Linked DNA regions of Arcticibacter tournemirensis. Each later gene encodes a partner of the first gene's protein in a complex. Links are inferred from orthologs where the notes say so. Each region holds a gene or a part of one and is shown on either strand. Other genes may lie near its edges. The genes, in order: carA and carB.

The links.
Region 2: the proteins of carA (region 1) and carB are in contact, whole or in part, in a solved structure (PDB 1KEE), measured with the Escherichia coli proteins. The link is inferred for Arcticibacter tournemirensis from one-to-one orthologs.

The regions. Positions count from the first base shown.
Region 1 is NZ_VFPL01000001.1:5,014,638-5,025,881, forward strand. The notes cover bases 4,175-7,083. They hold carA (glutamine-hydrolyzing carbamoyl-phosphate synthase small subunit), read left to right. Parts: upstream 4,175-5,034; coding sequence 5,035-6,132; downstream 6,133-7,083. Other genes in these bases: panB (3-methyl-2-oxobutanoate hydroxymethyltransferase), read right to left, coding at 4,175-4,662; BDE36_RS20970 (hypothetical protein), read left to right, coding at 4,812-5,033; eno (phosphopyruvate hydratase), read left to right, coding at 6,482-7,083. Also shown: BDE36_RS20940 (4-hydroxy-3-methylbut-2-enyl diphosphate reductase), read right to left, coding at 1-118; BDE36_RS20945 (carotenoid biosynthesis protein), read right to left, coding at 364-1,002; BDE36_RS20950 (glycosyltransferase family 2 protein), read right to left, coding at 1,153-2,244; BDE36_RS20955 (lysophospholipid acyltransferase family protein), read right to left, coding at 2,247-2,858; BDE36_RS20960 (RluA family pseudouridine synthase), read right to left, coding at 2,994-3,710; more of panB, read right to left, coding at 3,847-4,174; more of eno, read left to right, coding at 7,084-7,774; BDE36_RS20985 (FtsB family cell division protein), read left to right, coding at 7,910-8,227; BDE36_RS20990 (hypothetical protein), read left to right, coding at 8,258-8,737; BDE36_RS20995 (hypothetical protein), read right to left, coding at 8,738-10,810; fabG (3-oxoacyl-[acyl-carrier-protein] reductase), read right to left, coding at 10,965-11,244. UniProt on the Escherichia coli protein: Small subunit of the glutamine-dependent carbamoyl phosphate synthetase (CPSase).
Region 2 is NZ_VFPL01000001.1:24,329-35,989, forward strand. The notes cover bases 2,499-5,824. They hold carB (carbamoyl-phosphate synthase large subunit), read left to right. Parts: upstream 2,499-2,807; coding sequence 2,808-5,624; downstream 5,625-5,824. Other genes in these bases: BDE36_RS24060 (energy transducer TonB), read left to right, coding at 2,499-2,600; radA (DNA repair protein RadA), read right to left, coding at 5,706-5,824. Outside these bases: BDE36_RS00110 (TerC family protein), read right to left, coding at 1-73; BDE36_RS00115 (AAA family ATPase), read right to left, coding at 407-940; nicotinamide riboside transporter PnuC, read right to left, coding at 919-1,536; more of BDE36_RS24060, read left to right, coding at 1,623-2,498; more of radA, read right to left, coding at 5,825-7,085; BDE36_RS00140 (Rne/Rng family ribonuclease), read right to left, coding at 7,234-8,784; BDE36_RS00145 (tetratricopeptide repeat protein), read right to left, coding at 9,098-9,943; BDE36_RS00150 (HU family DNA-binding protein), read right to left, coding at 9,950-10,282; mutY (A/G-specific adenine glycosylase), read left to right, coding at 10,555-11,628; BDE36_RS00160 (single-stranded DNA-binding protein), read left to right, coding at 11,633-11,661. UniProt on the Escherichia coli protein: Large subunit of the glutamine-dependent carbamoyl phosphate synthetase (CPSase).

The DNA.
Region 1 (11,244 bases):
CCAGACAGTATAAATATCCCTCTTCCCGGAGAATCTCCTCCGCCATATCAATGGCATATACAACCCCAAAACAAAAGCCGGAATTTGTATCTATCGTAACCTCAAGATTGTAGCTCATATCCTTAACTAATACAAAAATACAGAAATAATGTTAGGAAGGCGGTTTCCATAATTGACAGTTGAAAATTGACAATTGAAAGTGAAAACATTATCAACGTTATTTTTATTTATCCTCCGCCCATTTTGAATTGTCCCCTGTCAACTGTCCATCGTCCCTTATCCATTGTCGACTGTCAATTCTCCCTTGTCAATTGTCCATTGTCAATTCTCCCTTGTTAATTGTCCATTGTCCTTTGTCAATTGTCAATTGTCCATTATCAAAAGAATGAGGAAAAACAAAAATTGCGTTATAAACAAGACTGGCGCAGCTGGATTATGTTTCTTAAAAGGGAGATGCATAAAAAGGTATAACAGTGCAAAAGAAAACAGGTACCATGCAACATAATTCTGCGGGGGAATATCGTAGGTTTTCCATGACCAGTAATCAAAGCGAATAGCCACGGGCTCTATCACAAAGTCGAGCAGTGTGACAAATGTGGATCCCACAGCTGCAGCTAAAACAGTATTTTTTATACCTATAGATTTTACAAGCATTCCGGCGGAATAGATCACCAGGATCCAGTTAACTCCAATCATCAGGGGTATTTCCATCAGTTTCAGGCCTAAAGTGCTCCCATAAGAATATTCGCCGAAGATCATTCCTGTATGCACTCCAATCAGCTCTATCGTATATCCCGCTATATATGTAATAACAAGGAATATATAAAATGAGGAGTTCTTCTCCGGCTGACTGAAGATCATTAGAAACAGCATCAGCAGCAGGTGAAATGGTACAAGCTGCTTAAATAGCCCATTGAACGCCGGCACCATAAAGCCTGTCAGCCCCACTACGTGAAATATCACGATCAGTAAAACACATATTGAGTTACGGCTCAGCTTCATTAATTCGTATATCCAAAACAAGCATCAAGTCGTTCAATTCTGCCCGACAGCACGATATGCGTCAAGCTTCGACTTTAAACTTTTAACGTTCAACTTTCAATCCTCAACTTTCCACTCTCAACATTCAACTCTCCACTCTCCTCTCAACATTCAATTCTCCACTCTCCGCCCCTTCCAGGTAATTGTTTTGGTCAAATGTTTTTGTATCGACAAAAAAGATATAAGCACAAATGCAGCCATCTGAAAAGGGTGGAGTAAAATATTAACCAGTGGATTCTGCCCGCTTAATAAGGAAATCATCAGGCGCGAAAGGATTATCAGCGTGACAGCAAAAAATAGCAGCTGGATATCCAGATACAAAGCGATGAAAAGAGGTCCCATCATAACGAGCAGCAAATAACATATTAGTCCGGCAATATTATTATTAAACCCGGCAAGCAGATTCTTACTAAATCCAGCAGCGGCTTCTTTAAAGCCTGTATACATCCGGCAAGAAACAAATCCATTGGCGAGTAAAGCCTCTGCTTTATACTGGTAAGCTTTTATCAGTTTCATAATTGCAATATCCTCAACTACACGGTCTTTAACCTGCGCATGCCAATGATGACTATGATAGTTCGAAGCATCAAACAACATGAACTGGCCGCTTGCAGCAGAGAATGCAGTATTCCTGGTGAGGCGCACCAGGCGCAGAGGAAGCAGGTTAAGCAGTAAAAAGTGCATCAGGGGAACCACCATCCATTCTCCCAATGTGCTCATTACCTGGTTTGTAAAAAGGCTTAATAATGTCAATTTCCCCATCTTCATCCGGTTAATCGAATTATTAATCAGTCCGGGTGATATAAAAGTGTCGGCATCAAGAAACAATAAATATCTTCCTACGGCCAGATGTGCCAGCTGGTGGCATGCAAAGTTCTTCCCCAGCCATCCTTCGGGCAGAGGCTCTCCCCTCACTACCCTAAAACGGTTGTCTGTTTTGACGAAGTTTGCACAGATATCATATGTAAGGTCCGTAGAGGAATCGTCAAGCACAATCACTTCAAAATTTTGATAATCCTGGTGCTTAATAGATTCAAGGAGCTTTAAGATATCGTGCTGTTCGTTCCTTGCCGGAATAACAATTGAAACCAAATCAGTGTACTTTCTTGCAGTCTTGTTTAGCTTCGGATTGGAAATAAAATTGAATAAGGTGACAGCAAACCGAAGTATGAGAAAGAAGAAGACTACATAATATATCAACATGGTTAAACGATAGTGCGGTTTTGCAAATTCCGCGAAATTTCGTAATGTTTATTATAAGCCCGTTTAATTAGTTGCAGACTAGTAAACTCGGCATCTTCCCAGCTCATCAGATAACAATTAACAGAGGGCTTGCGGTTTTCAAAATAATCAACGAAAGAAGCAGCAAAAACGTATTGAAATCTTTTGTCGGACGAATTGATGAGATTAAGCAAGCCTTTCTCAAACTTTATCTCGTGGGTATGCGACGAATATAATTTCCCCTGCGGAAACACCAATACCAGGTTACTCTTATCATTCAAAAGTTTGCCTGCATACTCGAGAGCCTCCACAACACTCTTGGAGTGCTTTTTGACCGGAAAAGCACCGAGATATTTAAGAAACCACAGTTTTCGGTAGTTTTCTTCATTTACCATCACATGGAAGTTCTTTTTAAAGAGTCGCTTATTAAGCTCAAACATCAGAAAGCCATCCCACCATGAAAAATGATTAGCGATAAGGAGCACAGCCCTGTCCTGATCAAAAACAGGTTGATGGAAAGAGAATTCCCTAAAGTCGCGGCCAATAATCCGGCTGATGTACCACGAAAAGAAAGCTTTTACAACACGCTTATGCATGCTGCAAGTTAATGTATTTAAGGTTAGAATAAAATAGTAACAGGAACCGTTCGCCGCATTTATCAGAACCTAAACCCCGGAAAAATATCTAATTCCCCACAACCCACAACCTGCAACTTACAACTCTTACAACTCTTATAAGCCCTCAAACTTTTCCCAAAAACCGTCATGGGGCAAGGGCGCCTCAATCACTACTTCTTCTTTCTTTACCGGATGAATAAAACGAAGTCTTTTAGCATGAAGAGAAATAGTCTTCCTCAGGCTTCCCCTCGGATAACCATATTTATTATCACCTACGATGGGGCATTTTAATGTAGAGAGCTGAACCCTGATCTGATGGGGCCGACCTGTAATTGGATCTACTTCGATAAGATAATATCCTCCAACCTCTCCTATCAGCTTATAATTAAGCTCAGAACGCAGGCTGCCTGTTACTTCATGATCGTAAGCAGTAGTAACGTTCTTCTGAGGGTTTTTAACAAGCCAGTGAACAAGGTTACCACTTTCGGGGACCGGCCGGTTCCGCACCACCGCCAGGTAAGTTTTTTTCATCTCCCTGTTTTTAAACATACTATTTATCCGGTCAAGAGCCTTGCTGGTTTTTGCAAAGAGGATCACACCGCTTACAGGGCGATCAAGCCGGTGCACAACTCCCAGAAATGCGCCATTGGGTTTATTATATTTTTTCGTCAGATATCTTTTAACCTTTTCGTCTAAAGGTTCGTCACCTGTATCGTCAACCTGCACGATATCTCCCCCCCTTTTATTCACTGCAATCAGATGATTATCCTCGTACAGGATATCCAGATCAGTAATATCTGAAGCGGGAGTTTGAAAGTTTGATTTGCCCATTATCTAAAAAAAGCTGTTTTTTGCTTTGAAAGTAAGTATGGTGGTTTCACGTGCGCAAACCCCCAATATTTAATTCCTGATTCTTGTTTCTTGATACCTGATGCTAGCTACCTGATACTAGATACCTGATACTAAGCTAGTATTGTTCCTTTTCATCCGGAAAGTCACCCGCTTTAACATCATTAAGATAGGCTTTTACCGCACCGTTAATTTCATCAAAGAGATTGAGATACTGCCGCAGAAACCTTGGCTTAAATCCCTTATTAAGACCGAGCATGTCATGGATCACCAGAACCTGGCCATCGCAACCCGGACCGGCGCCAATGCCGATAGTGGGAATCTTCACGCTTGCGGTAGCTTCTTCTGCCAGTTTAGCCGGGATTTTCTCAAGCACTGTGGCAAAGCAGCCAGCTTCCTGCAAGGCTATGATATCTGCCTTCAGCTTATTAGCTTCAGCTTCTTCCTTTGCCCGTACCGTATAAGTTCCAAACTTATGGATCGACTGCGGAGTCAAACCCAGATGGCCCATTACCGGGATGCCGGCGGTGATAATACGCGCTACCGACTCACAAATCTCCTGTCCGCCTTCGAGCTTAACCGCATGGGCGCCCGACTCTTTCATGATCCTGATAGCTGAATGCAAAGCCTCCTTTGAATTTCCCTGGTATGAACCAAAAGGAAGATCGACAACAACAAGACTCCTTTTTGCAGCCCTTACAACAGACGCAGCATGATAGATCATCTGATCGAGCGTAATCGGAAGCGTTGTTTCATGACCGGCCATAACATTCGAGGCGGAGTCGCCTACCAGGATAACATCTATTCCGGCATCATCCACAATTTTCGCCATCGAGTAATCATAGGATGTGAGCATTGCAATCTTTTCACCCCGCATCTTCATATCCTGCAGCGTGTTTGTAGTGATCCGTTTAATCACTGAATTAACTGACATATCGGCTTTCAATTTAAATTCGTGGCAAATGTACATGTAAAATTCAATAAAATAATTCCAGTTCAACTATTTAAAACGGACACGGGCCTGACTCTTTTTTATCACATAACCCTTCCGTATTCGACATTATTTATCTACCTTTGTCCCCTGTGAAAATTGAAGACAACTGCTTCAGTCTGTTGTACTCGGAACCGGGTGATTCTACCGGGAAACTCAAGCTTTTTCATTTATTTTCTGACATCAATCTTTGGGATACGGATGGAAAAGGATTTATTATAGCTTATGGTCCCGGCGTAGAGTTTGCATCACACGAGTGGCTGAATGACACTATCAACCAACAACATATTAAAAATTCATACCACATAAACTGAAATGATCAACTACATCAAATTACCTGCTGTACTCCTGCTCGAAGACGGAACGGTATTCAATGGAAAAGCGGCTGGAAAAATCGGCACTACTACCGGGGAAATTTGTTTCAATACGGGGATGACAGGGTATCAGGAAATCTTTACCGACCCTTCTTACTTTGGTCAGATCATGGTTACTACCAATGCCCATATCGGCAACTATGGTGTAACCAGTGAAGAAACAGAATCAGGAGACATAAAGATCGCCGGACTTGTTTGCAAGAATTTTAACATTGCCTACAGCAGAAAGATGTCGGAGAAATCCATACAGGACTATTTCCAGGAGGAAAACCTTATTGGTATTTCTGATGTTGATACCCGGGCTCTTGTTCGCCACATAAGGGATAAAGGAGCAATGAATGCCATTATCTCCTCAGAGATTCTTGACATTGAAGAGTTAAAGCAAAAACTTTCAGAAGTGCCTTCCATGGCAGGCCTTGAGCTTTCTTCGAAGGTAAGCACCAAAGAACCCTATTTTTACGGAAAGGAAGATGGCCGGCATAAAATTGCGGTACTTGATCTTGGTGTAAAGAAGAATATTCTCCGCAATTTTGATCACCGTGATGTTTATGCGAAAGTGTTCCCTGCCAAAACATCTTTTGAAGAGATGGAGAAATGGGCTCCCGACGGATACTTCATTTCGAACGGTCCGGGCGACCCTTCTGCAATGCCTTATGCCGTAGAAACGGTAAAGAAAGTATTGTCTGCTGATAAACCCCTATTTGGCATCTGCTTAGGTCACCAGCTGCTGGCGCTGGCAAATGATATACGTACGCAAAAGATGTTTAACGGACATCGCGGTTTAAATCATCCGGTAAAAAACATCATCCTTGATCATTGTGAAGTAACATCGCAGAATCATGGCTTTGGTGTAGTTGCCGATGACGTGCGCGACTCCGACAAGGTAGAAATCACCCATGTAAACTTGAACGATAATTCGATAGAAGGCATCAGGGTTAAGAACAAAAAGGCTTTCTCGGTACAGTATCACCCCGAGTCGTCGCCAGGCCCGCATGATTCGCGCTATCTGTTCGATCAGTTCGTGGATATGATGCAATAACGAAAAAGCCGCTTGCCTGGTTGGGCAAGCGGCTTTTTTGTTAGCAATTGGCATTTGGCCGTTAGCTATTGGCTCCGGCGAAAATACTGAAAGAGTGCCAGGCAATGGTCTGACATGAAATCCAAAGCTAATTGCCAATAGTTAAAAGCCGGCGGACAGCGGTCAGCCACTGTGCGCTAAATCACAAATTAATGTAATATTCGTTATTTTTGAAACATACAAAAACACTACTTTTGGCCTGCCTGCTTAGTGTTTATCTATACGATGTATCCTTCTTTTGAATCACGCAAAGAAGATCATCCATAAAACAAAAAAGCCAATTAGGTATTAATAATTAATAAAAAAAACAATGAGCTTAATTTTAGATGTCCATGCCCGTCAGATACTCGACTCCAGGGGCAATCCTACTGTTGAAGTAGACGTAATTACAGAAAATGGTATCCTTGGCCGTGCAGCAGTACCATCAGGTGCATCAACAGGTATGTATGAAGCTGTTGAACTTCGTGATAACGATAAGGCAACTTACATGGGTAAAGGTGTTTTAAATGCTGTTAAAAATGTAAACGAAATATTAGCTGAGAAGCTTAAAGGCATGGATGTATTTGAACAAAATGCGATCGATGCTTTAATGATCGAAGTTGACGGCACAGAGAACAAAGGTAAAATTGGTGCAAATGCTATTTTAGGTGTTTCTTTAGCAGTTGCAAAAGCAGCAGCACAAGAAAGCCGTCAGCCTCTTTACCGTTACATTGGTGGCGTTAATGCTAACACGCTTCCTATCCCAATGATGAACATCATCAATGGTGGTTCTCACTCTGATGCTCCTATCGCTTTCCAGGAATTCATGATCATGCCAGCTGGTGCTCCTTCTTTCTCTGAAGCATTACGTTGGGGTGCAGAAGTTTTCCATAACCTTAAGAAAATCCTTCATGACAGAGGCTTATCTACTGCAGTAGGTGACGAAGGCGGATTTGCTCCGACTTTCGATGGTACTGAAGATGCGGCTGAAACTATCTTAAAGGCGATTGAAAAAGCAGGTTACAAACCAGGTGTTGATATTTTCTTAGCTCTTGATTGTGCTTCTTCTGAGTTCTACAAAGACGGCATTTACGATTATACTAAATTTGAAGGTGAGAAAGGTGCAAAACGCACTAGTGCAGAACAAGCAGATTACCTTGCTCAATTAACTCAGAAATACCCTATCATTTCTATTGAAGATGGTATGGACGAAAATGACTGGGATGGCTGGAAATTGTTAACTGACAAAATCGGCGACAAAGTTCAATTAGTTGGTGATGATTTATTTGTAACTAACGTTACTCGTCTTCAAAAAGGTATCGATAGCAAAACCGGTAACTCGATCCTTGTAAAAGTTAACCAAATCGGTTCATTAACTGAAACTATCAATGCAGTATCATTAGCACAAACTAATGGTTATACTTCAGTGATGTCTCACCGTTCTGGCGAAACAGAAGATGTTACCATTGCCGACTTAGCTGTAGCATTAAACTGCGGTCAGATCAAAACTGGTTCAGCTTCACGTTCAGACAGGATTGCAAAATACAATCAGTTAATCCGTATTGAGGAAGAACTTGGTGCTTCTGCACGTTTCTTAGGCAAAGATTTCAAGTTTGTGAAATAGCATATCTCAAGATAGACTTGAGTCTTGAGATTTTAGATAATAGAAAAGGGGGCCGGTTACTGGTCCCCTTTTTTATGAGATCAACACTGATATCTCATAACTAATATCTCAATATTATTTTTATATATTTGTTATATGAAGAGGGTGCTCAGCTTATTCAGTAATAAATACTTCCTTTCTACAACAGTCTTTGTGGTCTGGATGATGTTTTTTGACAGGAATGACCTGATGTCGCAGGCCGAATACCGGGCTCAGCTTGATAAACTAAAGGAAGAAAGAGACTTTTATATCGAGGAGACCGGCCGGGTAAAGAAGGACCTTGAAGAGCTAACGACAAACAGGGAAAAGCTTGAAAAATTTGCCCGCGAAAAATACCTGATGAAGAAAGCAAACGAGGATGTTTATGTTCTTATTCCCGAAAAGGATAAAGAAGAGGACAAAACTCTGTTTTGATCTTCGATATATTGCATTTAAAACTAAGTTGTGAGTTTATCTGGTAAATCTGCTATTACCGTCTTAACTGCGGTCGTTTCATTTTCGACTGCCCAGGTATTTGCCCAGGCTGACAGCAGTGCTTCCAGGAAATTAATCATCCTCGATAAAACTACAACGCTCATTCAACCCGCTTCCGCGCTTAACTACATTGGAGAAATTAAGGGGCGCTCATATATCAAATTAACTCTCCATCCTTTAGAAAAGAGAGGAGCTAATTCTGACGAAACGACCGGCATTGAGCAGTATAAAGGAAGCTACTATGAGTCTGTAAGTGGCAAAACCTATACATTAACAGGCAGTTTTGACCCGGGAACCAAAATATGGAATCTAAAATGTTATAATAGCCGAAAACAATACGTTTCGTTATTTCAAGGCAGGGAAACATCTGAAGACGTCATTGAAGGCGTTTGGAAAAACAAGCACCAAAGTCTCTCCTTTTATCTTTTCAAAAAAGACACCCAAAATTGATTATAATTCTCCGCTCCGTTTTCTTACTAACCATTCGGTGCTCAGCAACACAATAATCATAACAAAAATCCATTTCATATCTATCATCTCTTCGAATGTCCTGTTCTCATAAGAAATAGTCTTTACCAGCTCATTTTTCGAAACACGTTCATACAAGTCATCTATGCCGTCAGGCATTACCATTTCACCTCCGCTTTGCTTCGCTAAAACATTTAAAAGCTGATGATTTGCGATTGTCTGTCTCAATTCAACGCGTTCTTTTGACACGATAAACTTCCCCTCTGCCTTGTATTTCCTTTCTCCTAACTGCGTTACCGCTCCAAAAGAATACTCTCCCGAAGGCAAGGATCCTGCATCGAGAGCATACGCATTACTGGTTCTGGAAAACTGGAAAGGAAATTTTCTATTTCCGTTGCCGCTTAACACCACCGAAACATCGGGAGTATTTATAAGTTCATTTGCGTCATTATACAATTCAGCATTCAAAAGTACATGATCATTCTCATCAAATGCATTACGAGCTGTATAAACCCTGAACTTTCTCTTATCATCCTTTTCAGACAGGTACTGCACCGATTTTGCAAGCAATGCATCTGTTGCATTATGATTCCCTCTAAGCCTGAATTCATTGAGCCTCCATCGCCATATTCCCTCGCCGGCGAGAACGCCAACCTTTTGTTCTGAAGTATTAGAAAACAGCAAGAGAGGCCGGTCTGATAAAATGCTGCCTAATTGCTGATAAAGAAAAATGGATGCAGGAGATTTTATCCTGTAGCTGCCCGACGGTGAGACTAAAGGACCTAGGGCAGATAGCTGCTTTGCAAGCCCGTCAGGAATTACAAATGTATGGAAATCACTATTCACACCGGCTGTTGCTTCGAGCATACTTCCTGCAGACGTTATTTCGAGAAGATGCTGTGACTGGGAAAGCGCGGGAATGTTGCTTTGGGCACCCGTAATGAACAAAACCGGCTTCCCGCGCATTTTCCGAATAAGGCTTTGCATAGGTACAGAAACAGAAGGAAGCTGATGAAGGATCAAAAGATCCGCATCTTTCATACCCCCAGCCTCTGCCCCTGAAGCTAGTCCGCTGCTGACTTCATAGTTTTTGTTTGACTCTATAGCCTGCTTTAATGCGGCAATGTCCGGATGCGGAGAGTTAGCCAGTATAAATACTTTAACTTTTCCTTCAAGCACTTCTACAAAAAAGTCCTCTTTATTGTTTTCTATTGAAAGTTCACCCTGAAGAGGTGAGAGCGCGACCGTAAAACGATGAATGCCCGCCTTCCCTGCATGTAACGTAACCGGTACGGTTACTTGATACTCGTTAGACCGTATCTCTATTTCCTTCCCGAAAACCTGTCCATCCTTATCTGAAACCGTTAAGCGGCTCCTCATTCCCAGGCTCTGATGTGCTTCTATGCTCACTTCTGCCTGAAAGTCATTACCCGACCAGACTATCGAATTATAGTTTATGTTAGCTACCAGGAGATCCTTCCTGGGAATAGTATCGCCTAAAGCAATGGTAAAAACCGGAGCCTTTAAAGCCCTGGCCTCATATTGCGGATTGCCTCCGCGATTATAAATACCGTCACTTGCAAGAATAACTGCGCCTATATTGCGATTAGCAAACCGGTCGTTTATAAAACGAAAAAAGGAATTGATGTCTGTAGTAGTTTCATTGAAATGGAAAGAACTTCCCGGCCTAAGCTGCGATCCCAGGGTAAACGAACGTACCTCATATGCAGAAGCAAAACGAGATTGTAATGCTTTAACTTTAGCAGAGTAAGCCGCCAAATTAAAGTTCAGAGGCTTTGAAACATTCAAAGAGGCCGAATTGTCCTGAGCAAAAATAATCAGCGGTTTTTCTGTTATCCTTTCGGTTTGCTTAACAAAAGGAGCAAACAGAAGAAAACATATAACTGCGGCAGTTAAAAACCGGAATGTGAATAACCAGGCTCTTGCGGCCGTAGAAATGGAGTTCCTCCTGTTGTATAAAGCGAAAGCATAACCTGCTCCGAGTAACAGACTAAACAGTAACCACAGAAAAGAAACACCACTCAACTGAAGCATAAAAATAAGCTCTTAGCAATAAGCTATTGGCAGTAAGCAAATAGCATTTGTAGCGTCTCTGTTAAAATTAATCTTTGTTTATTTCTGCTTAACCAATAGCTAATGGCCAACCGCCAAAGGCAAAACTTCGGCTAAAAGCCGAAGTTTATAAAGTTTACAGCATTCCTCCGTCAACGGCCAGTACCTGCCCGGTAACGTAAGCACTCATATCTGATGCAAGGAAAACACAAACATTAGCTACATCATCAGTTTCGCCAGCTCTCTTCATAGGAATATTCTGCTCCCAGCCTTCTACCACTTTGGGATCGAGTACCTCTGTCATCTCGGTTTTAATAAAACCGGGGGCAACAACATTTGTTCGGATATTTCTTGAACCAAGTTCTTTTGCCATTGACTTTGAAAATCCAATAATACCAGCCTTAGACGCAGCATAA
Region 2 (11,661 bases), 5.0 Mb from region 1 along the record:
TTCCTAACACAATCTCAAGCACCGTAAGGGTGATGAGCGAAATCCATATTTCGGGGGTAGCTAATATTTCCATAAAATAAACTGTTCGAAGATAATGATCCGTTTTAAAATAAAAAAACCCTCCGCCTGGCGGAAGGTTTTAATCATTAATTTAAAAAGAACGTATACTTAGGAGAGCTAAGTCGAAGGATTAATAATGTGGCATTCAGAATACACCGATCAACCTTCTCTTTTCGTCCCGAATAACCTTTTGATTTAGAAGCGCTGCACGCTTTCTATTCTGTAGTTTCAGAAATCTATATACTAAAGACGCTACTTTATAATAAATGTTACAACCTCTATAAAACAGATAGACAAAATTAAAACAATCCCTGATATTAAACCGTTAAATTATGTTAAGCAATTATTAACAATGCAGATATTTATCCACAGCGGCGATGGCATTGTTAACACGGGTATCACTGCTGCCTGATACTACCACATAAGATGCATTTAATTCTCTAAGTTCTTTATGCCAAACGTCCATGAAGTATTCTCTAAGATGTGGAAAATCGCGCAGAGGATCGTCCATCCATGGCAAATCTATATCCATTAGCAGATAAAAATCGTAAGGATGACGCGGGAGCTTGTACAGCACTTCTTCCGGAGCCTTTCCGAACATATAATCACTCCAGATCTTTACGGTTATAAACGTAGTATCACAGATGAGGAGTTTATTTGCACTTCCTAGCAGTTGATTCTCAAGATCCAACTGCCCTCTGAACATATTGATTTCGTCCTGCCATGTGCACGGCTCTGTTAATTTGCTGCAATACTCACGGGCATACTCAGGTACCCAAACAGTATTATAATGGGCCGCGAGTTGGGCCGCGATGGTCGACTTGCCCGTCGATTCAGGGCCAACTATAGCTATCTTCTTTATATTTTCTGTGTTTTCCACGATCTTCTCCAGTCAATAAACCCTATTGTTGCAATAAACAGGAACAATAAATACAGAACGGCCGTTAAGGCAAGCTGCTTATATAAATATAAGGGAACGTAACAAGCATCCACAATAATCCAAAGGATCCAGTTCTGCATTACTTTCCGTGTCATTAAAAATTGCGCTACGAAACTAATGGCCGTGCAGGCTCCATCTATATAAGGAACGTCGCTGTTGGTATAGTGATCAAGGAAAAGGCCAAGAATATAAGAGAGTATTGCTATAGAAACCACCACCATTACATAACCTTCGGTATGAAGAGACACTACCGGTTTCTTATGCTGCTCCTTCCTTTTAATCCAGTAATACCATCCGTAAACGGCCGTGCTTAAGAAATACAACTGAAGGACAGCATCGCCATACAATCTATAATCGTAAAACAGGACGGCATAAGCCGCAACGCTGATTATAGAGACAGGCCAGTTCAATATGTGCTGCTTCGCCGCAAGATAAACACATAAAAAGCCGGTAATGGTACCCGTCCATTCGAGAGCAGATGTTTCGACCAGTTGATTCCAGAAAAGCCGCCAGAAAGTAGTTTCGCAGAGGATCACTTTGCAAAAGTATAAAAAGCAGGAGCGGGGGCAAGAAAAAGCTTCTTCAGGATAAAAAAAATAAATATTTTTACTGAAAATAGTATATGAAGAAAATCCTTATCCTCGGTTTGTTTATCAGCACCGCTGCCTTCGGCCAAAACAAACAAGAAACCTTTTTTCTAAAAGACAACGGTGAGCAAGTAAAGAAAAAAGAGAAGGCCGACTTTATACGGATCGTAGAAGAGCCTGATTCTGGCTCGGTGCTTTATAGTGTGAATGAATATTATCCGGATAATTCTAAGAAACGAACGGGACTTGCATCAAAGATTGATCCCTCACTTGTATTTGAAGGAGAGGTTACTTCGTATTACCGAAATGGTAAAAAGAAAGAGGTTACTAACTACCAAAACGGCCGCCGGGTAGGTAATGCGTCCTTCTATTATCAAAACGGCCAGTTACGGGAAGTCGTTGAAATCATTCCGGGAACGGGCAAGCCAGGGTCGACTAATGATTACACACGTGAAAGACAAAGGCTCATTAGTTTCTTCGATTCTACCGGTGCTCAATTAGTAAAAGATGGCACAGGCGCCATCAAACGTTTTAATGACAAGAATGAAGTAACTGAGGAAGGCAGCTACATTGAAGGAGAAAAAGATGGAATTTGGAAAGGGCGCGTCGGAAGGTCAACTTATGAGGAAACCTATGAAAAGGGCAAGTTCGTCCAGGGTGTATCAAAAGATGAACAAGGAATTACCAATCAATATAAAGAATTAGAAAAGATGCCTGATTATCCAGGAGGTATCAAAGAATTTTACTATTATGTCGGAAACAACTTTTCTTACCCAGCGGAAGCACGAAAGAAGGGGGTAAGCGGAAGACTTATAATGGGTTTTGTTGTAGAAAAAGATGGTAGGCTTTCTAATATTAAAATAATAAGGGATCTGGGAGCAGGCACCGGCTCTGAAGCCATAAGAATGCTGAGAAGTTCGCCAAAATGGCTTCCGGGCCAGCAGCATGGTATACCGGTCAGAGTACAATATACTCTACCTATCATGCTAAACCTGGAACCGTCGGGCCGCTAAATTAATATGTAATTTTCGCGACCACCTATTTACGTTGTATATGCAATGTGTTAAAAAATAATACATTTATTACATACAGAAACGCTTGAAATGCTTACCTTTGCATCCCGACAATCCAGTCGGGATTTTTGTTTTTATACATCACTAATCTCCCTGGCTGCTAAGTCTTTTTTGACTTGAATTTTAAAATTTGACTTTAATAACTCCATGCCAAAAGATTCTTCAATTAAATCAGTCCTGATCATTGGTTCAGGACCAATTATTATCGGCCAGGCCTGCGAATTTGACTATTCGGGCTCACAAGCTGCTCTGTCACTTAAAGAGGAAGGGATTGAAGTTTCTATCATCAATTCCAATCCGGCTACTATTATGACGGATAAGGTGATTGCCGACCATGTTTATCTTCGTCCTTTAAATTGCCAAAGCATTGAAACAATCCTTCAGGAACAGAAGATTGACGCTGTTCTTCCTACAATGGGGGGGCAAACGGCCCTGAACCTTTGCAAGGAGGCTGAGGAGCTGGGCATCTGGGAAAAGTATGGCGTAAAGGTGATCGGGGTCGACGTTGCGGCTATCGAGAAAACGGAAAACCGTGAGGAATTTCGCCAGCTGATGATCGATATTGGGGTAGGCATTGCGAACTCAAGAATCGCTAACTCCTTCCTTGAAGGAAAAGAAGCAGCACAGGAGATAGGATTCCCGCTTGTAATCCGTCCGTCTTACACCTTAGGTGGTACAGGCGGTGGTTTTGTTCACAAAAAAGAAGAGTTCGATGCAGCGTTGAGCCGTGGACTGCAGGCTTCGCCTACGCATGAGGTGCTGGTAGAACAGGCCGTGCTTGGCTGGAAAGAGTTCGAGCTTGAACTTTTGCGCGACAATAAAGACAATGTTATTATCATTTGTTCTATTGAGAACTTCGATCCTATGGGGATCCATACTGGCGATTCCATTACGGTAGCGCCAGCAATGACGCTTAGTGACCGCTGTTATCAGGAGATGCGAAATCAGGCTATCAAAATGATGCGCGCTATCGGCAACTTTGCGGGAGGCTGTAATGTTCAGTTCTCTGTTAACCCTGCCGACGAATCGATCATTGCTATTGAGATCAACCCCCGGGTATCTCGCTCGTCTGCCCTTGCATCGAAAGCAACGGGATATCCTATTGCCAAAATAGCTGCTAAACTGGCTATCGGCTTCAATCTCGATGAAATTGAGAATCAAATCACCAAAACCACTTCTGCATATTTCGAACCTACACTCGACTATGTAATCGTTAAAGTTCCGCGCTGGAACTTTGATAAGTTTAAGGGTGCCAATAAAGAACTTGGCCTTCAGATGAAATCGGTAGGCGAGGTGATGGCAATAGGCCGTACATTCATAGAAGCTCTTCAAAAAGCAACTCAAAGTCTCGAAATAGGCCGTGCGGGATTAGGGGCGGATGGCAGGCAGAATCGTAACCTTGAAGAAATAATGCACGGGCTGGAGCATCCAACATGGAACCGCGTGTTCCTCATCAAAGATGCAATGAGTCTTGGTGTTCCGATCGAGTCGATACGCAAAGTAACAAGAATAGATAAATGGTTCCTTGTACAGATCCAGGAGCTGGTAATTCTAGAGCAGGAGCTTAAGCGTTATTCTCTGAATAACATCCCTAAAGACTTTTTCCTGACACTGAAGCAAAAAGGTTTTTCAGACATACAGATAGCATGGCTCTTAGGTAATGTAACCGAAGATGAAGTATACGATCGGAGGAAAGAGCTCGGCATTAAACGGGTTTATAAGATGGTCGACACCTGCGCCGCTGAATTCCAGGCGCAAACTCCATACTATTACTCCACTTTCGAAGATGAGAACGAGTCGCAGGTAAGTGATAAAAAGAAGATCATCGTGCTTGGCTCAGGGCCTAACCGGATCGGACAAGGTATAGAATTCGATTATTCCTGCGTTCATGGCTTACTTGCGGCAAAAGAATCGGGTTACGAATCTATCATGATTAATTGTAACCCTGAAACAGTGTCAACAGACTTCAACATGGCTGATAAGCTGTATTTCGAGCCGGTTTTCTGGGAACACGTAAGAGAGATCATCGAGCATGAAAAACCCGAAGGCGTGATCGTTCAGCTGGGTGGTCAGACAGCTCTAAAAATGGCTGAAAAGCTTCATGAAAAGGGTATCAAGATCATCGGCACTACCTTCAATGATATGGACATTGCCGAGGACAGGGGTCGTTTTTCTGATCTGCTGAAAGATCTCGGCATTCCATACCCTAAATACGGTGTTGCCGAAAGTGCCGAAGAAGCTATTGAAGTGGCTCATCAGGTTGGCTACCCTGTGTTGGTAAGGCCTAGCTATGTCCTTGGAGGCCAGGGAATGAGCATTGTAATAAATGATGACGACCTTGAAAAAGCAGTAGTTAAACTATTAGGCGACCTTCCTGGAAACCGCGTACTGATTGATCATTTCCTTGACCGGGCGGAAGAAGCCGAATCAGACTCTATCTGCGATGGTGAGGATGTTCATATTATTGGTTTAATGGAACACATAGAGCCTGCGGGAATACACTCCGGCGACTCCAGCGCTGTTCTGCCTCCGTTCAACCTGTCGGAAAACGTGATCCGCCAAATGGAGGAATATACAGTTAAACTCGCAAAGTCGTTAAACGTACGCGGTCTGCTCAATATCCAGTTTGCTATAAAGCAGGAAAAAGTATATGTTATTGAGGCAAATCCACGCGCTTCGAGAACAGTACCTTTCATTGCGAAAGCATATGATGTTCCTTACATCAATATAGCTGCAAAGATCATGCTTGGAGTTAATAAACTTAAAGACTTCAACATCGAAAGGAAACTGGTAGGATATGCTATTAAAGAACCGGTGTTCTCTTTCGATAAATTCCCTGATGTAGACAAACAACTGGGTCCGGAAATGAAATCTACCGGCGAAGCTATCCGCTTTATAACGGGGGTCGATGATCCTTACTTTGTGAAGCTATACAAGGAAAAGTCGATGTACCTGAGTAAGTAGTTAAGAGTTAAATGTTTAGAGTTGAAAGTTAGAAGTGCAAAACTTTATACTTTCAACTCTAAACTCTCAACTCTTTCAGCTTTACCCAAATAAACTCCCAAACACCTCCTCTATCTTTGATACACTTTTAATCTCGATTGTATATCGCGAAGTGTCAAGTCCCTTTTGGTTGTACTTAGAAATATAGATTTGTTCGAAGCCCAGTTTCTGTGCTTCAGCGATACGCTGCTCGATGCGATTTACCGCCCTTATTTCTCCCGACAAGCCTACTTCGGATGCAAAACAGATTTTAGAAGACACGGGAATGTCTTCATGAGATGAGATAATGGCAACAATAATACCCAGATCTACTGCTGGATCTTCTACTCTTAACCCTCCGGCAATATTCAGAAAGACATCTTTAGCACTTAACCGAAAACCACAACGCTTTTCGAGTACTGCAAGCAGCATATTCATCCTTCTGGTATCAAAGCCTGTGGCAGAACGCTGAGGGGTACCATATGCAGATGAACTTACCAGGGCCTGGGTTTCGATGAGCATCGGCCTGGCGCCTTCAAGCATGGCCGATATTGTAATGCCACTCAGCTGCTCATCCCTTTGCGAAAGCAATATCTCCGAGGGGTTAGATACTTCACGTAAACCATTACCCTGCATCTCATAAATACCGAGTTCTGATGCCGATCCAAATCGATTCTTAACAGCGCGTAATATACGATATACATGATGCCTGTCGCCCTCAAACTGAAGAACGGTATCCACCATATGCTCCAGTATTTTAGGTCCGGCAATAGCGCCATCTTTAGTAATGTGGCCAATTAAAAAAACGGGAGTGGAAGTTTCCTTAGCAAAACGCAGAAGCTCGGCGGTACATTCACGGACCTGCGATACGCTGCCGGGAGTTGATTCTATATGAGCAGAATATAGGGTCTGGATGGAGTCAACTATCACAAGCTGCGGCTCAAGAGCTTCTATCTGTTTAAATATATTCTGAGTAGAGGTTTCTGTGAGTATATAGACATCGCCTCCTGCCGAACCAGACGACAGCCGCTCTGCGCGCATCTTTATCTGATGTTCGCTTTCTTCCCCAGAAACGTAAAGAACCCTTAAATTTGGCAGATTAAGGGTCAGTTGCAGCATCAGCGTCGATTTCCCTATGCCCGGCTCACCCCCTATTAATACCAGGGAGCCAGGAACGATTCCCCCGCCTAATACCCTGTTAAATTCACTATCAGGAGTAACAAGCCGGTTTTCTTCTGTATATACAATTTCATGTATCGCTGTAGGTCGTGTCACCCGGGAGCCTGAAGGACTGACTTTCCAGTCGGGAGCTGCATTTCCGGGCTTTTGAATCACTTCTTCAACAAAGGTATTCCACTGGTTGCAGGAAGGGCATTTTCCAAGCCACTTCGCCGACTCATATCCACAGCTTTGGCAAAAATATGCTGATTTCGTCTTGGCCAATTTGTTCTTCTTTTAATTTTTGATATATCCGGTAACGCTTAAAGCTAAGCGCCCGGGTTTGTCGGTAATAGTAAGCTAAACTACGTAAAATCATAATACCGAACTTACGATGTTTGTAAGTCCGGTATTATGGTTTATAAATAGCAAATTATAATTTGATCTCTTCCTCTTTGGAGTTGAGGAAGTGGAATTCAGTAAGGTAATACGATGGAATAGCTTTAACAGTGATCCATTTGCCAAAGTTAAAGAACCATTTCCACTGTCTGGAGATAAAGCCCTTCTTGATATAGGCTTCAATATAAGGATGTACACAAAGTGTCACACTCTTCTCATTCTGCTCATTCAGAATATAGGTGAGATTGCTCTCAATGTCGTCCATCAAAATGATGCTTGCCTTGATTTCTCCGGTACCGTTACAAGCAGGGCATTTTTCATTTGTTACTATGTTCATCTCAGGACGAACGCGTTGCCTTGTAATCTGTACAAGGCCGAATTTGCTCGGAGGCAATATTGTGTGCTTCGCACGATCAAGCGCCATTTGCTGCTTCAGATAATCGAAAAGCTCTTTGCGGTTATTAGGCTTATGCATATCGATAAAATCGACCACTACAATGCCCCCCATATCGCGCAAACGAAGTTGCCTGGCGATCTCCCTTGCTGCTTCCTTGTTTACCTGAAATGCATTTTCTTCCTGGTTTTCAGGATTAGCTGTTCTGTTACCACTGTTTACGTCAACGACGTGAAGAGCTTCGGTATGTTCAATAACCAGATAAGCCCCTCCTGCGAGGTTAACAGTACGACCAAAAGCTCCCTTTATTTGTTTCTCAACTCCAAAATGTTCAAATATGGGTTCCCGGTGCTTATAAAGTTTTACAATCTTCTCAAGTTCGGGAGAGATCCCCTGAACGTAAGAACGTATTTCTTCATAAATACTGGTATCATTAACATGAATATTCGTGAAATCGGCGTTAAGAAGATCCCGGAGAATAGTGGATGTTCTGCCCATTTCACCTAATACTATCTTCGAAGGCTCGGTTGTACTCAACCGTTTGGAAAAAGTTTCCCAGCGCGCTATCAGATCAAGGAGATCTTTTTGAAGCTCGGTGACACCTTTCCCTTCGGAAACAGTACGGATAATTACTCCGAAACTCTTCGGTTTAATACTTTCAACTATCTTTTTTAAGCGATTCCTTTCAGTGTTACTCTTAATCTTTTTTGATATGGATATAGAGTCGGAGAAAGGCACCAGAACAACAAACCTTCCCGCAATGGAAAGATCAGAGCTTAAGCGCGGGCCTTTAGTTGAAATTGGCTCTTTCGCGATCTGCACAGGCAACAGCATGTTGCGGTTCAGAACTTCAGAGATCTTGCCGGATTTATTGATATCTTCTTCCAGCTTAAAACTATTCAGCAGTTTATCTTTATAACTGCCATTCTTTACAATCTTGGTCAGCTTAATCAGCGACAATACCTGAGGCCCCAGGTCAAGATAGTGCAGGAAAGCGTCTTTTTCGTAGCCTACATCTACAAAAGCAGCATTTAACCCGGGCATAATTTTCTTTATCCGGCCCAGGTAAATATCTCCAACAGCATAGTTGTTGTTAATGTGCTCTGCGTGAAGTTCTACGAGTTGCTTGTCTTGCAGTAAAGCTATAGTCACCCCACTGGGGCTTGAATTGATTATTAATTCCTTTACCAACAGCTACTCTTTTAATGGCGGATTATTCCACCGCCAGCGTACAACACCAGAAATGATTTATAACACAAGAACCCCCGGCCGCGTGTGCGTGGAGGTCTTTAAGTGATAAGTCATAAGTAATAAATACTAAGCGATAATTCTATACCTTGGTATAACATCCACTGAGTACCCTTACCAGTGACTTAAATTTATTTTTTCTTGTGTCTGTTCTTTCTTAAACGCTTTTTGCGTTTGTGGGTAGCCATTTTATGTCTTTTTCTTTTCTTACCGCTTGGCATAATCTTAAATTTTTAAATGTTTTTATTGTTATTAATTAATTCTTTAATTCCTTGATCCTTTTGTCGATGTAAGCTGAAAAACCAGGATCTGCAGCAAGCTCCTTACTTTTCTCAAAAGCGGCGATAGCTTCGCTTTTTTCACCTAAGTTTTCATAGCAGGTAGCCAGGTAGAACCACGCATCAGGAATCTGTTGCTGAGCAATAACTGTCTTGAACCGATTAACGGCCTTATCGAATTGACCAGACTTGATTGAAAATAAACCAAGACTCATGTTGGCCTTGATATTTGAAGGATCCTCTTTCACTACCCCCAGCAGAAGCTGAATGCCTTGCATTGGGTTAGAGCTGTCGTTTACATACGCAACACCGAGGCCTGTCTTTGCTTCCAGACTAGCGGGCTGCAATTCTAACGCTTTCTGATATGATTCGATCGCTTTTGCTACAAGACCGGGTTGAATAAGGCTGTCCTGAGTAGTTTGGTAGGCATTTGTAAACAAGTCGCCTGACTTTAGCCATTCAGAATATTGATTACTGGCTTTAGCGAGTTGTTCGAAGTAAAATGCCGCGGGAGCAGGCTGATTCAGGTCATCCCATTTCTGAGCGAGCTGTTTTTGCAATTTCAGTTTCTCGGATTCTCCGGCATTTTTCAGTTGGCTTTCCAGCTCTGATATCTGACGGGAAAAATCAGGAGTGATCGACTGCTTGGCAGTATTTGACACACTTTCGAGAGAAACTACCGTCGCCTGAGAGGCACTAGTAGCAGCTTCTCCCGAATGCTGTCCTTCTTCTTTTACCAATCCTTTGATATCAAGAGAAAGCAAAAGGCCCATTAGTACTACTACTAATCCTATTACCGCTATTTGCTTTCTTTTGATCATCATTTAATACTATGCTTCTGTAGCTGTTTTTGCTTCTTCAGCCGCAGCTGCTAATTTTGTAACGTTTCCGTTTTTAACTTTTTCAACAAACACCTTGGCGGGTTTGAAGCTTGGAACAAAATGTTCGGGGATAATAATGGCTGTATTTTTTGAAATGTTACGAGCTGTCTTTGTTGCTCTTTTCTTTACAACAAAGCTCCCAAAACCGCGCACATATACGTTTTCACCATTAACCATTGAATTCTTTATCACTTTAAAAAACGCCTCTACCGCTTCCTGTACATCTAACTTTTCGATACCGGTTTTGCTGGAGATCTCTGCGATAATTTCTGCCTTAGTCATATCTTAATTTGATTAAACTTTTCGTAAACTCTTAATTGTTTTGGGGTTGCAAAAGTATTGGTTTAAATTGATAACCTAAAATAATTCCCGAAAAATTTATTCTAACTCCCGCGTTGACAGTTCGATACATTTTAAAATCGCCCGATTTTCAGGTTTTTCTAAACTTAATTACTATTAAGTACTCTAGATTATGCCCGGGGATAAATGGCTATAAGAAACTGGGTTTGATTTCCGACCGGCAGATTTTACCTTTGCAAATCTAGGGGGGAATTATGCGTTTTATCGATGAAGTAATTAACTGGTACGAACAAAACAAAAGGGATTTACCCTGGCGAAACACTCAAGACCCCTATCTCATATGGCTTTCGGAAATTATTTTGCAACAAACCCGTGTGGATCAGGGAATGCCCTACTTTTATCGTTTTTCGGAAAAATACCCTACTGTTTCTGATTTCGCCACAGCTTGTGAGGATGATATCTTAAACATGTGGCAGGGACTGGGATATTATTCGAGAGGAAGGAACATGCACCACACTGCCCGCATGGTTATGGAAGAGCATGGCGGATATTTCCCACAGAAATACGATGAACTTATTAAGCTGAAAGGTATCGGAGAGTATACTGCCGCAGCAATCTCCTCTTTCAGCTCAAATGAAGTAAGGGCAGTGGTAGATGGTAACGTGTTCCGGTTACTCTCCCGTTATTTCGGAATTGATGAGGCAATAAACAGCACGGAGGGTAAGAAAACGTTTTATTCGCTGGCAAACGAAACTATCGACAAGGACCGGCCGGGCCTGAGCAACCAGGCATTGATGGAATTTGGTTCTCTCCAATGCAAGCCTGTGAATCCCGACTGCGCTACCTGCCCGCTTAGACCCGGATGTGTCGCATTCAATAAGCAACTTATTGCTCTGTTACCGGTAAAGTTGAGGAAAGCCGCGGTCAAGGATCGCTTTTTCAACTACATCATTGCCGCGGACGATAACAGGATCCTCATGAATAAACGTACCGAAAAGGACATCTGGCAAAATCTTCATGAGTTTCCCTTGTTTGAAACGGAGCATCCGGTAGATCCGTCAGAACTAGTAAGCAGCGCTGATTTCATTGATCATTTTGGGACGCAGGTGCAGATACAGGCTGTATACGGACCGGTGAAACATCTTTTAAGTCATCAAAAGCTGCACGCCAGATATATCGTCATCAAGGGATTTAAAGATGGTTTTAAATCTAAAAAACCCTGGTTTTATGTCAATTACGACGAGCTCGAACATCTCGCGCAGCCCAAATTAATTTTTGCATTTCTGGAAATGTTTCCTACCTTGAAAACTGATTTACATTCTTATTAAACTCATGTCAGGCGTTAATAAAGTTATTCTAGT